Regions from separate parts of the Kandleria sp. genome, predicted to be linked through region 1. Evidence: riboswitches for the same ligand, from Rfam matches in the RefSeq annotation. Region 1 holds a riboswitch; the other holds the start of a gene.
The links. A riboswitch is a leader RNA that binds a small molecule or an ion and turns the genes downstream of it on or off. The one in region 1 is predicted to bind thiamine pyrophosphate.
Positions count from the first base shown of each region.

Region 2: it holds a riboswitch for thiamine pyrophosphate, as region 1 does, so the genes downstream of both, thiS (sulfur carrier protein ThiS) here and thiM (hydroxyethylthiazole kinase) in region 1, are expected to answer to the same signal.

Region 1 is NZ_JAGBIX010000006.1:6,358-14,439, forward strand. It holds gene J6L95_RS01375 (PTS sugar transporter subunit IIA) at 1-76, opposite strand, end outside; gene J6L95_RS01380 (BglG family transcription antiterminator) at 277-2,187, shown strand; gene J6L95_RS01385 (TenA family protein) at 2,221-2,895, opposite strand; gene J6L95_RS01390 (class I SAM-dependent methyltransferase) at 2,870-3,490, opposite strand; gene thiD (bifunctional hydroxymethylpyrimidine kinase/phosphomethylpyrimidine kinase) at 3,474-4,283, opposite strand; gene J6L95_RS01400 (HAD family hydrolase) at 4,312-4,983, opposite strand; gene thiE (thiamine phosphate synthase) at 4,976-5,608, opposite strand; gene thiM (hydroxyethylthiazole kinase) at 5,598-6,416, opposite strand; TPP riboswitch at 6,488-6,598, opposite strand; gene lysS (lysine--tRNA ligase) at 6,673-8,082, opposite strand, start outside.
Region 2 is NZ_JAGBIX010000098.1:307-8,388, reverse strand. It holds gene J6L95_RS10780 (branched-chain amino acid ABC transporter permease) at 1-676, shown strand, start outside; gene J6L95_RS10775 (branched-chain amino acid ABC transporter permease) at 680-1,627, shown strand; gene J6L95_RS10770 (ABC transporter ATP-binding protein) at 1,624-2,391, shown strand; gene J6L95_RS10765 (ABC transporter ATP-binding protein) at 2,402-3,106, shown strand; gene J6L95_RS10760 (ZIP family metal transporter) at 3,189-3,971, shown strand; gene mscL (large conductance mechanosensitive channel protein MscL) at 4,033-4,440, shown strand; TPP riboswitch at 4,508-4,614, shown strand; TPP riboswitch at 4,645-4,750, shown strand; gene thiS (sulfur carrier protein ThiS) at 4,797-4,991, shown strand; gene thiF (thiamine biosynthesis protein ThiF) at 4,992-5,615, shown strand; gene J6L95_RS10740 (thiazole synthase) at 5,631-6,404, shown strand; gene thiH (2-iminoacetate synthase ThiH) at 6,417-7,670, shown strand; gene J6L95_RS10730 (thiamine phosphate synthase) at 7,663-8,082, shown strand, end outside.

The DNA of each region.
Region 1 (8,082 bases):
TAAATTTTAAGATGCTATCTTTATCTACTTCATCAACATCCAAGAAAATTGTTTGTTCATTTAGCATATTGTTCATGCTCGCACCTCCCTTTGACACTTCTAAGTATAGTTAACATCTTTTCCCTTCTCAATCCATTCCATTTCCACTTTAAGCGGAAATGTGTAAGCTCTTACATCTCCTATTTCCACATTTAAACGGAAATGATTTCCATTGCCATTTCAAGTTGGCATGCTAATATATCATTATTAATAAGTTGATTTTATTGGAGGAACACTATGTTCAATTACAAGAGACTTGATGACATTTTTAACTACATCCGTAATAATGAATTCACAACTGCGAGTAAACTCTCATTACTTTTAAAAGTATCTGAAAGAACTATTAGAACTGATATCAATAATCTCAACGACAATCTTATTGGAGCCTCTATAAAATTAAAACGACGCTCTGGTTATTATGTTGAAATACATGATTTAGATGCATACAACAAATTCATTGCTAGTTTTAAAGAAAGCAGTTCAAAAGATAAAGAATTAGATTCCAGCCAGGATCGTGTAAAATACATTTTATCGATTTTGCTATATAGTCATGACTATATTTCTATCGACGATCTCGCAGATTCAGTTTTTGTAGCTAAAAACACACTTTCAAACTACATTAAAACCATTAAAAAAATACTCCCAGTTTATAATTTGGAGTATATCGTAAAGCCAGGAATAGGCATTAAAATTATCGGAAATGAATCTAACAAAAGAGAATGTATTATCAATGAAATTTATTCTCAAGATCATTTATCAATGATACTCTCTACAAGTGAGAAAACATTCTTTAATGATATAGACCTACATAATATTGGGCACATCATTATTAATATCTTCAACAAATACAAAATTGAAACAGATGATTTTAAACTAAATAATTTATCCTTACATTTCGCTTTAATGATTTCAAGAATCCTTAATGATGACTACATAAGTCTTACTAATTCAGTTGAAATTCCCGAGGAAATATACACGATCACAAGTGAAATATGTCAATCTATTGAAGAATATTTTGGTATCACAATTACCAACGGTGAGAAAAATTACATTGCATTACGTGTTCTCGCTAACATAAAATACCAAGATCAATCTATCAATAATGCAAAAATCAAATCACTTGTACAAGATATAGTCGAAACCATCTATTCAAATTATCGTTTTGATCTAAGAAATGATTCCGTTCTAAAAAATGATCTTTTTAATCATTTAAAAACATCAATGAGCATGATGGAACTCAATATAGAAAATAGGAATCCCTTATTAAACACAATAAAAACAAATTATCCTTTACCTTTTGAAATCGCAAAAACTGTATTCAAGCAGATTGATACTCTTGAATTCACCGATGATGAACTTGGATATATCGCCTTACATATCGGTGCATCAATTGAAAGATGCTTTTCAGGATCACTGAAAAAGAAATATGTTTATCTTGTATGCGGATCTGGACAAGCCACTACAAGAATGCTTGAAGCACGCCTAAATAATGTATTCGGAGATAAAATCTTCATTGTTTCTAGATTGTCCTATCATGAATTTATAACACTTAAAAATGAAGATTTTAACGGTATTGATTTCGTTATCTCTACAATACCGCTCGAGTCCACATATAGCCCAACAATTACTGTAGACTTTTCACTTCCTCAAAACGATATTGAGACTGTGTCTCATTTTATTGCTTCAATCAACCAAGGGAAATCAAAAAAGATTCAGAAATTCTTTTCTCCATCACTTTTTATACATGAATCTACTTCTATATCTAAAAATAAATTATTAGAAAAAATGAATAACATGCTTATACAAGAAGGGATTGTTGATGAAAACTTCTTAACAAGTGTATATGAACGAGAAAATCTATCCAATACCAATATGAATGAAGTTTTCGCTCTCCCTCATCCTTTAGATGTCATTGCTCTAAAAACAAAAGTTGCTGTGGCCATACTAGATAAACCTATTATTTGGAACAAAGATGAAACAATCAAAATTGTCTTTCTTCTAGCCATTAAAAAAGGTGATACTACTGACATGGAACATCTCTACGATTTATTCATTGAAGTTGTAAATAACCCCAAATTACAGCAGGGCATTATTCATTCATTGACTTACAATCAATTCATAGAAACACTAGATGAATATATAAATTAAAATGCCAAATGGAATAACTCCATTTGGCATTCTTCATAATACATTCCAAAATTGATTTTCAAATTGAGCACACTTCACAAAAATATCGCAAAGAATTTCTGCTTGATCTGTATCAAGAAATCTCGTCATCTCATTAATAAGATCAATCCAATCCTGATTAGCATCAATATATGATCCCGTAGAATAAGCATCAAACCAGTCCTTATAGAGTGAATGTTCATTATTCCCATAAAGTTTCCATGCCTTCTCGCTAACATAGGCATATCCCCATGAACATTGAAGAAGCGCAATAACGCCTCCTAACATAGTATGTTCTTCAATGACTGATTTAATGTAAGAAATATAATCTTTAATGACCGGTTTAATCTTACAATTACAAATCTCTTTTTGAGTAATACCTACTCTATTCATATAAGGAACATGTACAGAATATGTTTCATGCATCGTTTCATTGATCATCTTATCTAAATGATTAGACAAGTTCTCATGTACACACATATTCTTTAGTTTCTTTAAAATATCCAAATAATCTAATAAATAGAAATAATCTTGCATCAAGTAGTTTTTAAAACGATCTATATCTAAGACACCTTTAGCCATTTGAACAATAAAATCATTTTTTACTTCATTATCCCAAAGCGCTGATACTCTCTTAAAAAGAAGATCAGTAAACTTTAAATTATCACTTCTTCGCAATGATTGCGACATATCCACCACTCTTATACCCTTCCTGAACATCTTCAACTTCTTCATTAGTATACAATGGATTGCGAATTAATGTTTGTAAATATTGAAAATCATTAAAATTAATGCTTTTTAGCACATCAATTTTCTTTTCAGTAGAATGCCATACTCCCGATGAAGCTAACGCTAATGGATAAGGTAAAGCTGGCATTACACCATTAAGATAATCATGATCATATGTATTTAAGCTTTTTCCAAGAAGATACACACTTTCTTTAGGTACATCAAGAAGAATGAGCTTTCCATTCTTCTTTAATGCCTGTCTACATTTCTTATAAGTAGGAAGATCTACATCTTCAATAAGACCATATTTGATCACATTGACTCCCCTTTTTTTCGCAATCTCTCCCATATCTTTTGAAGGTTCAATACCTTCAATATGACGAGAATCAATATAGCTTTCAAATAAGCCACTACCACATCCTACTGAGAGGATTCTCTTGTTTTCAATATCACCTAATGCTTTCTTGAATAGTTTTAATTCACTCATAAATAAGTTTTCATTCTTCATGAACCATTCATCATACTTTTTATCATATCCATCAAATTTCTGTATCATCTTTATTCACTTCAAATAGTACATAATTATGAGCCAATGGCCCACTTCCTTTTCCTAGATCAAGCTGTGCTTCTAATGCTTTAGAAATATAGTCTTTAGCATGTTTGACTGCCTCATCTAAGCTTTCTTCTCTAGCTAAAAATGAGGCAATAGCACTGGATAATGTACACCCTGTTCCATGTGTGTTGTTATTGTTAATTCTCTTCCCCTTAAACCATATATAACTACCATCACGATAAAGAAGATCATTTGCATCATTAATTTGATGCCCTCCTTTACAAAGCACATTACAGCCATATTTCTCATAGATGATTCTTGCTGCTGTAATCATATCTTCTTCATTGTTAATCTTAATATCAGATAAAACTTCAGCTTCAGGAATATTAGGTGTAATTACTGTGGCAACAGGTAATAACTCCTTTTTTAATGTTTCAATTGCATCATCACTAATAAGCTTAGCTCCACTTGTAGCGACCATTACTGGATCTACTACTATGTTTTTAGCATGATATTTCTTTAATGAGTTTACAATCGTATGAATCAGTTCACTTGATGAAACCATTCCTGTCTTAACAGCATCAGGATAAATATCAGTAAAGACTGCATCCAACTCTAAAGAAAGAAATTCTGGTGTGGCCTCCATAATTCCACTTACCCCCGTTGTATTTTGTGCAGTCAATGCTGTTATGGCAGACATAGCATATACACCATTCATAGTCATCGTCTTTAAATCTGCCTGAATGCCGGCGCCTCCACTAGAATCACTTCCAGCGATTGTTAATGCTTTTTTCATGATTATTCCTTCTTTCTTCGCATTTATTTTATAAAGTGATAGGAAGTGGTGCCCCCAACTTGCCGCTTTTAAAAGCTGAGTAATCTTTCAGATAATAATCAGCCATCATTTTTAATTCATACTGGTTCTTTTCTCCATATTGATCAAAGACAGCTATCACAATATAGCCAGCTTCCCTCGCTGTCTTTAATGCATAAAGAGAATCTTCAAAAACCAATGTTTCTTCTTGTAAAACATGAAGATAACGTGTAGCTTCATCATAAATATCTGAAGAATGCTTGCTTTTTCCTATTTCACTTGTCGTAAATATTTTTTCAAAATATTCATATAGACCATTTCTTCTTAAAGCTTTTTCAACTTGAACACTATCACTGCTTGTAGCTGCTACAATCTTGATACCTTGTTTCTTAATAAATGCTAAAAGCTCTTTAGCACCATCTTTTTCATGAACTTCATTAACATAGAAGTTCTCAATCATATTCTTGATATCTTCTACAATCTCAACACTGCTTTTTTCTACATGATAATGTTCACTAAGATACCTTGCTCCTTCTTCCATACTCATAGAAAACAAGATATCATTAAGACCTTTTTCAGCTTCTATCCCTATAGAACTTAAATAACGTTTTCCTAGATCATTCCACATTTCCATTGAATCTAGAATCACACCATCAATATCAAAAATAGCTCCCTTAATCATAAAGTGCCTTTCTTGTTTCTTTCTTAAGATCAATAGCTGCTTGTTTAATATCTTCTTTACCAAAGATAGCACTAATGACCGCAATACCGACAATACCGCTGCCAGAAAGCTTATGGACATTTTCTTTACTAATACCACCAATCGCAATGACGGGGATAGATACCGCCTCACATATCTCTTTTAATATTTCAAAAGAAACATCTGATGCATCATCTTTTGAACTTGTAGGAAATACAGCACCTACTCCTAAATAATCAGCACCACCTTTTTCAGCACATAATGCCTCTTCAACACTTGAAGCAGATACCCCAATGATTTTTTCTTCTCCTAAAATACGACGTACATCTTCTACGTTCATATCATCTTGTCCAACATGTACACCATCCGCATTTATTTTTTTGGCAATATCCACGTTATCATTAATCACAAAGGGCACATGATACGCTTCACATAATGACTTAATCTCTTTAGCTTCTAATAGAAACGTCTCTTCATCTAAAGTCTTTTCTCTTAATTGAATAAAGGTAACTCCACCATCTAGACTTTCTTTCACATCATCATAAAGGCGTCTTCCATTTAACCAATGACGATCCGTTACCCCATAAAGCAATAATTCATCGTACATCGTATTTAGCTCCTTTATTTAAAGTCTCTTCATCCATATTAAAGATGGCATCAATAATACGATTACGATATGTCGCATTACCATCTCCATCTTGCATATGATTCCAGGCTATTTCACCAGCTAATCCCATCATACAAACTGAAGCAGCTGCTGCTTCTAAAGGATTCTTATTGGCGATAAGAAATGCGGTCATCATACCTGATAACTGACATCCTGTACCGGTAATTCTGCTCATTTCTTTACGACCATTTCTTATGACAAAACATCTTTCTTCATCACTTACTAGATCAATGGCACCGGTAATCGCAATAATAGCACCTGTCTTTTTTGCAAATGATTTTACAAATAATATAGCTTCATCAAGATTGTCTTCTGTAATGACATCGGCTATGTCTGCATCGACACCCTTGGTCGTTCCACTTCCCAGTGCCAATGTCTTAATTTCTGAAATATTTCCTCTGATTACATCGAATTTGATTTCTTTCAATAAATTCAACGCCGTGTTGGTACGCAGTGCGGAAGCACCAGCACCAACTGGATCTAATAAAACGACATGATGTAATTCATTAGATTTCTTTCCTGCAAGAAACATTGATTGAATGCTTCTTTTGTTTAATGTACCAATGTTGATATTAAGGCCACCACAGATGGATGTAATATCTTCTACCTCTTCAGCTTCATCAGCCATAATCGGACTAGCACCACATGCAAGCAATACATTGGCAACATCATTTACTGTGACATAATTGGTAATGTTATGGACTAGTGGTACATTCTTTCTGACCTTGTTTAAATTTTCCCCCAGCATCTTTTTTCTCCTTATTCTTCCAACAAAAAAGCAGATATACCAACTCTGATATATCTGCTTATACGCAAAAAAACTCTCGCACAATGATATCCCTACGTTGGCATTATCCAAATCAGGTTATGGGTCCGAGCTCTTGTTACTCTCGTTCTCAGCCTGCCTTACAAGCTCCCCTGTTGTTGGTAATAGACTATCATCATATTGAAAATTATGCAAACGTTTTCTTAATAAAAAAGAGCATCCAAGGATGCTCTTTACATTAATCATTAATATTCTTCATTGCAGGGAATAAGATAACTTCTCTGATAGTATCCTGACCAGTCAATAACATAACTAATCTATCAATTCCCATACCCATTCCACCTGTTGGTGGCATACCATATTCTAAGGCTTCTACATAATCCATATCCATTTCGTTGGCTTCATCGTTACCAAGTTCTCTTTCTTTTAACTGGTTAGCGAATCTTTCATACTGATCAATTGGATCATTTAATTCAGTAAATGCATTTGCATATTCATTACCACAAATGAATAATTCGAATCTCTGAGTGAAACGAGGATCTTCTAGGTTCTTCTTAGCTAATGGAGAAATTTCAATTGGATGACCATATACGAATGTTGGTTCTACAATAGTTTCTTCTACATACTTTTCAAAGAATGCATTGATGATATGACCATAAGCGAAATGTGGTTCAACTTCAATTTCATGTTCTTCTGCTAACTTTTTAGCATCTTCAAATGACATATGTTCATTGAAATCAATACCAGTCTTTTCCTTAATTGCATCAGTCATAGAGATTCTCTTGAATCCTGGTGCTAATGAAATCTTGTGTCCTTTATATTCAATATCATAAGTACCATTTACAGTCATAGCTGCATTGGCAATGATACCTTCAGTTAAGTCCATCATACCTTCTAGATCAGAGAATGCTTTATAGACTTCAATTGTAGTAAATTCAGGGTTATGAGTTCTATCCATACCTTCATTTCTGAATAATCTACCAATTTCATAAACAGCATCCATACCACCGACAATTAATCTCTTAAGATTTAATTCAGTCGCAATTCTTAAATAGAAATCTGAATCTAACGCATTAAAATGTGTTACGAATGGTTTAGCTGCTGCCCCACCAAGAATGTTATTCATGATTGGTGTTTCAACTTCTACGAAATGTTTAGAATCTAAGTAGTTCTGGATAGATCTAATGATCTTAGGTCTAGTGAAAGCAACTTTTCTTGCTTCTTCATTCATGATTAAGTCTACATATCTTCTTCTAAAACGTTCTTCAGTATCAGTTAAACCATGGAACTTTTCAGGTAAAGGTCTTAATGCTTTAGATAAATGAGTATATTCATCAACACGGACAGTTAATTCACCCATGTCAGTTACCATTAATTCCCCTTTAACACCAATGATGTCTCCAAGATCTCCACGTTTAACGATTTCATAGATCTCTTCTCCAACAACATCTTTTCTTACATAAAGCTGAATGCTGCCATCACGATCTAATAGATCCATGAAACATACTTTCCCTTTACGTCTTCTTCTAATGATACGTCCTGCAATCTGTACAGAGACTTTCTTTTCTTCTAGTTCTTCTTTAGTGCATGAACCATATTCTCTTCTAATATCTGATGTATATGTTTCTACATCATACTTCTGTCCAAA
Region 2 (8,082 bases), on a different contig from region 1:
TGTTGTATTGACTGCCGCATTAGGTGTTATTACTGAAAAGGTAGCTTATAAGCCACTACGTGGTAAAGGATCATTGGAAGTATTGATCACAGCTATCGGTGTTTCTTATTTATTACAGAATGTTTTCTACTTGATCTTTACATCATCAGGAAAAACATTCCCTGATATCATGCCACAAGGTTCATTCCATCTTGGTGGTTTGCATATCACATATATCACATTAATTACATTAATTATTTCAGGTGTCTGTACTGGTGCATTGTTATTCTTTATTCATAAGACAAAAATGGGGAAAGCAATGCGTGCCGTTTCAGAAGATGCTGGAGCAGCACAGCTTATGGGAATCAATGTTTCTTCAACTATCTCTTTAGCTTTTGCGATTGGTTCTGGATTAGGTGCTGTAGCAGGTGTCATCTATGGGGCAAAGTTCTCACTTATTAATCCATATATTGGTGCAATGCTAGGAATTAAGGCCTTCATTGCGGCAGTACTTGGAGGAATTGGTAGCATTCCTGGTGCCATGGTCGGTGGACTTATGATCGGGGTTGCTGAATCATTGACTATCTCATATATCTCATCAGATTTCTCTGATGCTATTGTATTTGGTATCTTGATTCTTATTTTATTGATTAAACCAGCTGGTTTATTTGGAAAGAACGTAAGAGAGAAGGTATAGCGCATGAAAAAGAAGTTAGTAAAATCGCTTATTTTAGCCCTTCTTATGGCGGCGATTCCATATATTGTATTAACATTGCTGATGTCACTTGGCATCTTAAATAGTTTCTGGTCAGGTATTATTATGCTTTGCGGTATTAATATTGTACTGGCTGTATCATTGAACTTAGCTACTGGCTACTTAGGTCAGTTGACATTAGGACATGCCGGATTCATGGCTGTAGGTGCTTATGTTTCAGCTATTTTAAGTATCTATTATCAGTGGCCATTCTTATTGACACTTCTTATCGGTGCTCTTGCAGCAGCACTCATCGGTATTGTCGTAGGTGTTCCTTCTTTAAGATTAAAAGGTGATTATCTTTGTATCATCACTTTAGCATTCAATGAAATCATTCGTGTTATCATTGTTAACTTGAAGATCACTAATGGTTCAAGAGGGTTAATTGGTACACCTCATGAAACAAACTTTACTTTTGTTTACTTGATTGCTGCATTAACAATTTTTGTGGTTTACAGTATCGTTCATTCTCGTCATGGACGTGCAATCATCTCAGTAAAAGAAGATGAAACAGCTTCAGAATTATCAGGTATCAACATTACTTACTATAAAATCTTAGCCTTCGTTATTTCTGCATTCTTTGCGGGAGCAGCAGGGGCACTTTATTCACATTACATTCCAGTTCTTGTTCCTAAATATTTCGATTATAACAAATCAGTAGAAATCCTTGTTATGGTCGTATTAGGCGGAATGGGAAGCTTGCCAGGTTCAATTATTGCGGCTATCGCCTTAACAGTTGTTCCTTCATTATTAATCAGCTTCTCTAACTATCGTATGTTAATTTATGCAATCGTATTAATTGCAGCAATGTTACTTAAACATAGTGATGCAGGTATTGCATTAAAACGTATGATTCCATTCTTGAATAAGAAAGGGAAGGAGGAGTCACTATGAAACCATTATTAAAAACATCCGGATTGGGTATTCAATTCGGTGGACTTAAAGCCGTTGATGAGTTCAACTTTGAAATTGGAGAAGGTCAATTATTTGGTCTTATTGGACCTAATGGTGCAGGTAAGACAACGATCTTCAACTTGTTGACAGGGGTGTATAAACCAACAAGCGGTAAAATCTTACTTGATGGTGTAAGTCTAAATAAAAAATCACCAACGCAGATTACCCAGATGGGAATTGCTAGAACATTTCAGAATATTCGTCTTTTCAAGGAGATGAGTGTTATTGATAATGTAAAAGTTGGTCTTCATCATTCTCATGAATATTCATTATTATCATCTATTTTACATCTTCCTAGCTATTTTAAGGGAGAAGAAAAAATGGATCAGAAAGCCAGAGAGCTATTGTCAGTATTTGGTCTTGAAGAATTTGCGGATGTTAAGGCATCCAATCTTCCTTATGGGAAACAGCGTCAGCTAGAAATTGCCAGAGCCTTGGCAACTTCTCCTAAATTATTATTATTGGATGAACCTGCTGCAGGGATGAACCCAACTGAAACAGCAGAATTGATGGAAACAATTGCTTTAATTAGAAAGAAATTTGATATTTCTATTCTTCTTATTGAACATGATATGAAACTTGTCATGGGTATTTGTGAGAAGATCTGTGTATTAAACTTTGGTACAGTTTTAGCATTTGGTTCACCAGATGAAATCAGAAATAATCCAGAAGTAGTAGCAGCCTATTTAGGTAGTGAAGAATAGGGGGTATTGCATGTTACTTAAAGTAAAAGATTTAAATGTAAACTACGGTGTCATTCATGCGATTAAAGATGTCTCTTTTGAAGTAGAAGAAGGAGAAATCGTTGCTTTAATCGGAGCCAATGGTGCTGGTAAAACATCAACGCTTCATGCGATCAGTTCACTTATTTCAAGCAAGAGTGGTGAGATCATCTTTGATGGCAAGGATATTTCTAAAATGCCTGCCCATAAGATTGTTGGATTAAACTTAGCTCAGGTACCAGAAGGAAGACGTATCTTTGCACAGCTTTCTGTAGAAGATAATCTTGAAATGGGTGCATTCTTAAGAGATGACAACAAGATAGAAGATGATATCCAGCATATCTACTCTCTATTCCCAAGACTTGAAGAACGTAAGAAACAGCTTGCCGGTACATTATCCGGTGGTGAACAACAGATGCTTGCAATGGGACGTGCCTTGATGAGTAAACCAAAGCTATTATTGCTTGATGAGCCATCAATGGGGCTTTCACCAATTCTTGTCAATGAAATCTTTGATATCATCAAGACAATCAATAAAGAAGAAGGTGTAACTGTTCTTCTTGTAGAACAAAATGCCTCTAAAGCATTAAAGATTGCGGATAAAGCATATGTTCTAGAAACAGGAACAATCACTGTTTCTGGTAAAGCAGCAGATGTTGCTAATAATTCACGTGTAAAAGAAGCATATCTAGGATAAAAGAGCATTTATGCTCTTTTTTTGCATATTGTTGGTATAAAATACAAAAATCCCTATACTAGAGATAGGGAGGAAAAAAATTATGAATAATTATATACTAATAGGCCTTCTTATTCCGGTATTGGGTACTACGCTCGGAAGTGCGATGGTATTCTTTATGAAAGAGGCTATGAATAAAAAATTAGAAAAAGCATTGCTAGGATTTGCGGCAGGTGTCATGGTTGCGGCTTCAGCCTGGTCATTGCTTATTCCAGCAATAGAAATGTCAGAAAAGATGGGAAAATGGCGTGTCATGCCAGCAGCAGTAGGATTCATGTTAGGAGTCTTATTCTTGCTTGTACTAGATCATATTGTACCTCATCTTCATATTGAAAGTGATGAACCAGAAGGAATAAAAGCTAAGCTTCAGAAAACCACAATGATGGTTTTAGCTGTAACGCTTCATAATTTCCCTGAAGGAATGGCAGTGGGTGTTGTTCTTGCCGGAATTGCGTCTGGAACATCGACAATGACACTTATGTCCGCGTTAGCATTATCCATTGGTATCGCAATACAGAACTTTCCTGAAGGAGCAATCATCTCTATGCCATTAAAAGCAGAAGGTGTAAGTAAAATGAAAGCCTTCCTGATGGGAACAGCTTCAGGTCTGGTTGAACCATTGGGAGGATTACTCGTTATTGCATTAACATCAATTACTATCCCATTATTGCCGTATTTCTTATCATTTGCGGCAGGTGCCATGATCTATGTGGTCATCGAAGAACTTATTCCAAGTGCCAATGTTGGTAAACATTCGAATATTGCGACAATGGGATTTGCGATAGGATTCACATTAATGATGATTCTAGATGTAGTTTTAGGTTAATAGAGTGAAATGCTTTTCAAATTGATAAGATTTGATATAATTATGTGCAGGGAGGTATTTTATGAAAAACTTATGGAAAGAATTTAAAGAGTTTGCTTTTACTGGAAACGTCATTGATATGGCAGTCGGTGTCATCTTAGGTGGTGCTTTAAAAGATGTTGTTACTGCATTAGTAAATATGCTAATGGGTGTCATCTCAGGAATTATTAAAATTCCGGATAGCTTAGATGAAGCTGTCTTCAAAATGTCAATTGGACCAGCTGGAACTGTTTCTATTAAATATGGCGCTTTTGTATCTTCATTCATCAACTTCCTATTGCTTGCCTTATGTATTTTCTTAATTGTTAAATCAATTAATAAAGCAAAGGATAAACTTAAGAAAGAAGAAGAAAGTAAACCTGAAGAAGCAGTAAAACCAGACGATATTGTTTTACTTGAAGAAATTAGAGATTTACTTAAAAACAAATAACCATGAAAAGGAAATCTATAGGATTTCCTTTTCTATTGCCTTTTTATTGATTTAGATATATCATATAAAAGAAATACAGGGGAGCTTGTAAGCAGGCTGAGAGGAAGTGATCGAACTTCGACCCTATAACCTGATGCGGATAATGCCGTCGTAGGAAGTCATTTACTAGGATTTTAGGCGGCATCATAAGGTGTCGTCTTTTTTACAATAGAAGTGGGGAGCTTGTGTGCAGGCTGAGAGGAAGTTATCAACTTCGACCCTTATACCTGATTTGGATAATGCCAGCGTAGGGAATTGTGTGTAGATCATGAGAAATGTCCAAATAGGATATTTCTCTTTTTTATGGGGGTGTAATTATGGTGAAGGTCAACGGCAAGGAATTGGATATTGCAGGAGAAAGCATATCTGAATTTCTGAAGTCAACAGATTACGATCTTAGGGTCATTGCGGTAGAACGCAATGAAGAGATTGTCTTAAAGTCAATGTATGATAAGACCATTCTTAAAGATGAAGATGTTGTAGAAATTGTCAGCTTCGTAGGAGGTGGGTAAATGAGTTTAAAACAAGAATGGAGAGAGGCTTTGATCAATCGTATTGGTCTTTCCTTGTATGAACAATTTTCTAATGCGACAGTTGCGATTTGTGGATTAGCAGGTCTTGGTTCACATATTGCGATCGCATTAGCGAGAGCAGGTGTGGGAAAGCTTATACTGATTGACTTTGATCAAGTAGATATGACGAATCTGCATCGTCAGTGCTATAAAGTGAATCAGATTGGTTGTAATAAGACGGAAGCTCTTTTAGAAAATATCTTGGAGGTTGCTCCTTATATTGATATTGAGGCAATCAATGAAAAGATTACAGAAGATAATATTGTAAGTCTTCTTAAAGATGCAGATATCGTGTGTGAAGCTTTTGATGATCCATCTTGTAAGGCCATGTTAGTCAATGGTGTTTTAGAAAAGCTACCTGATTGTTATGTGGTAGCTGCATCTGGTATGGCTGGCATGGGCTCACCTAATCTTATTAAGACTAGAAAATTGACAAATAGATTTTATTTATGTGGTGATGAAGTCAGCGATGTAAAGAATACGATGGGATTAGTATCTTCTAGAGTGATGCTTTGCGCTGCTCATCAGGCGCATACAATCCTGCGGATTCTTGCAGGTGAATAGAAAGAAGGTATATTTATGATAAATAATGATAAGCTCATCATCGGTGGGCATGAGTTTAATTCCCGTTTTATATTAGGGTCGGGAAAATATTCAATGAAACTTATTGATGCGGCAGTGAAAGATGCAGGAGCAGAAATGATTACTCTTGCCATTCGTCGTGCCAATACGAAGGAACATGAAAATATTTTAGACTATATTCCTAAAGGGGTAACTCTTATTCCTAATACATCAGGTGCAAGAAATGCAAAGGAAGCTGTGCGCATTGCCCGACTCGCAAGAGAACTGGGATGTGGTGACTTCATTAAAATAGAAATCATGCGAGATACAAAGTATCTTTTGCCAGATAATCAAGAGACAATCAAGGCAACACAAATCCTTGCGAAAGAAGGATTTGTAGTGTTGCCCTATATGTATCCTGATCTTAATGTCGCTCGTGATTTAGCTGCGGCGGGAGCCGCTGCGATTATGCCTTTGGCATCGCCGATTGGATCAAATAAGGGTTTATCGACTAAGGATTTTATTCAGATTCTTATTGATGAAATTGATCTTCCTATTATCGTAGATGCAGGAATCGGTAAGCCATCAGAGGCGTGTGCAGCTATGGAGATGGGGGCTTCTGCAATTATGGCGAATACTGCAATTGCGACAGCGGGAGATCTGCCATTGATGGCTTCAGCGTTCAATCAGGCCGTAGAAGCAGGACGAAAGGCGTATCTGTCAGGTCTTGGACGTGTCATCAATCGTGGTGCTTCTGCTTCTGATCCATTGACAGGATTCTTGCGAGACTAAGGAGAAGACAAAATGGAAAATCAATTTTACGTAGACTCCAAGCACCTTTCATCCGCAGCGCTCAAGAAAAAACATAGACTAGAAACTGATCCATCTTATCGCAAGAATCACATGGAATATCTTCCGGGAATGGAAATCATTGAATCAGATGTCTGTTCAAAAGTAATTGAAGCAATGAATAGCTATGATTATACGCAATATACAAAACAAGATGTACTTAGAGCATTACATCATGACACATGTTCAATTGAGGATTTCAAGGCCTTGCTTTCGCCTGCGGCAGAGCCCTATTTGGAACAAATGGCTCAGAAAGCAAGACTTGAAACAAGTAAACATTTCGGAAATACAGTTTACTTGTTTACCCCTTTATATATCGCAAATTACTGTGAGAACTACTGTGTGTATTGCGGTTTTAACTGCTACAATCACATCCATCGTATGAAGCTTAACAGGGAACAGATTGAAAATGAAATGGAAGTTATAGCCAACTCTGGCATGGAAGAAATCCTCATTCTTACTGGTGAAAGCAGAGGACAAAGCGATGTTCACTATATCGGAGAAGCGTGCAAGCTGGCAAAAAAGTATTTTCGTATGGTCGGACTTGAAATTTATCCTGTCAATACTGATGAATATAAGTATCTACATGAATGTGGCGCAGATTATGTAACAGTCTTTCAAGAAACATATGATAGCGATAAATATGAAACATTGCATCTTCTTGGACATAAACGCGTATGGCCATACCGCTTTGATGCGCAAGAACGCGCCTTACGTGGAGGAATGCGAGGAGTAGCTTTCTCCGCTCTTCTAGGCTTATCCGATTTTAGAAAAGATGCTCTCGCAACTGCGCTTCATGTCTATTATCTGCAACGTAAATATCCACATGCGGAAATGTCTTTATCATGTCCAAGATTAAGACCAATCATCAATAATGACAAAATCAATCCATTGGATGTAGGAGAAAAACAGTTATGTCAAGTGCTTTGCGCCTATCGTATCTTCTTGCCATTTGCAGGAATAACAGTCTCTTCACGTGAAAGTGCAGAATTTAGAAATGGGATTGTAATGATTGCAGCCACAAAGGTGTCAGCTGGTGTTTCTACAGGTATTGGTGATCATGAAGCGAAGTATACTGGTAAAAATAACAATGAAGCTAAAGGCGATGAACAATTTGAAATCAATGATAATCGCAGCTTCAAAAAAATGTATGAGGATATGTCCGGTGAAGGATTACAGCCGGTATTAAATGATTATATCGATGTCTAATATTGTTTGCATCACCAATCGACACCTTTGTAAAGAAGACTTCTTAACAAGAATTATCCATATCGCATCTTATCATCCTAAAGCAATCATACTTCGTGAAAAAGATATGACTCCAGAAGATTATCTAGAATTAGCATCACAAGTGATATCAATTTGTAAAAAGTATAATGTGAAATGTATTTTGCATAGCTTTTCTTCTGTAGCCACTTCTCTTAAGATGAATGCCATTCATCTTCCGCTTCCTCTTTTACGAAGTATGTCTAAAAAAGAAAGATCATCATTTCTAGTACTTGGTGCTTCCTGTCATAGTGTAGAAGAAGCAAAAGAAGCTGAGGTACTAGGATGTAGCTATATTATTGTGGGTCATATATTTGAAACAGACTGCAAAAAAGGATTACCAGGAAGAGGACTG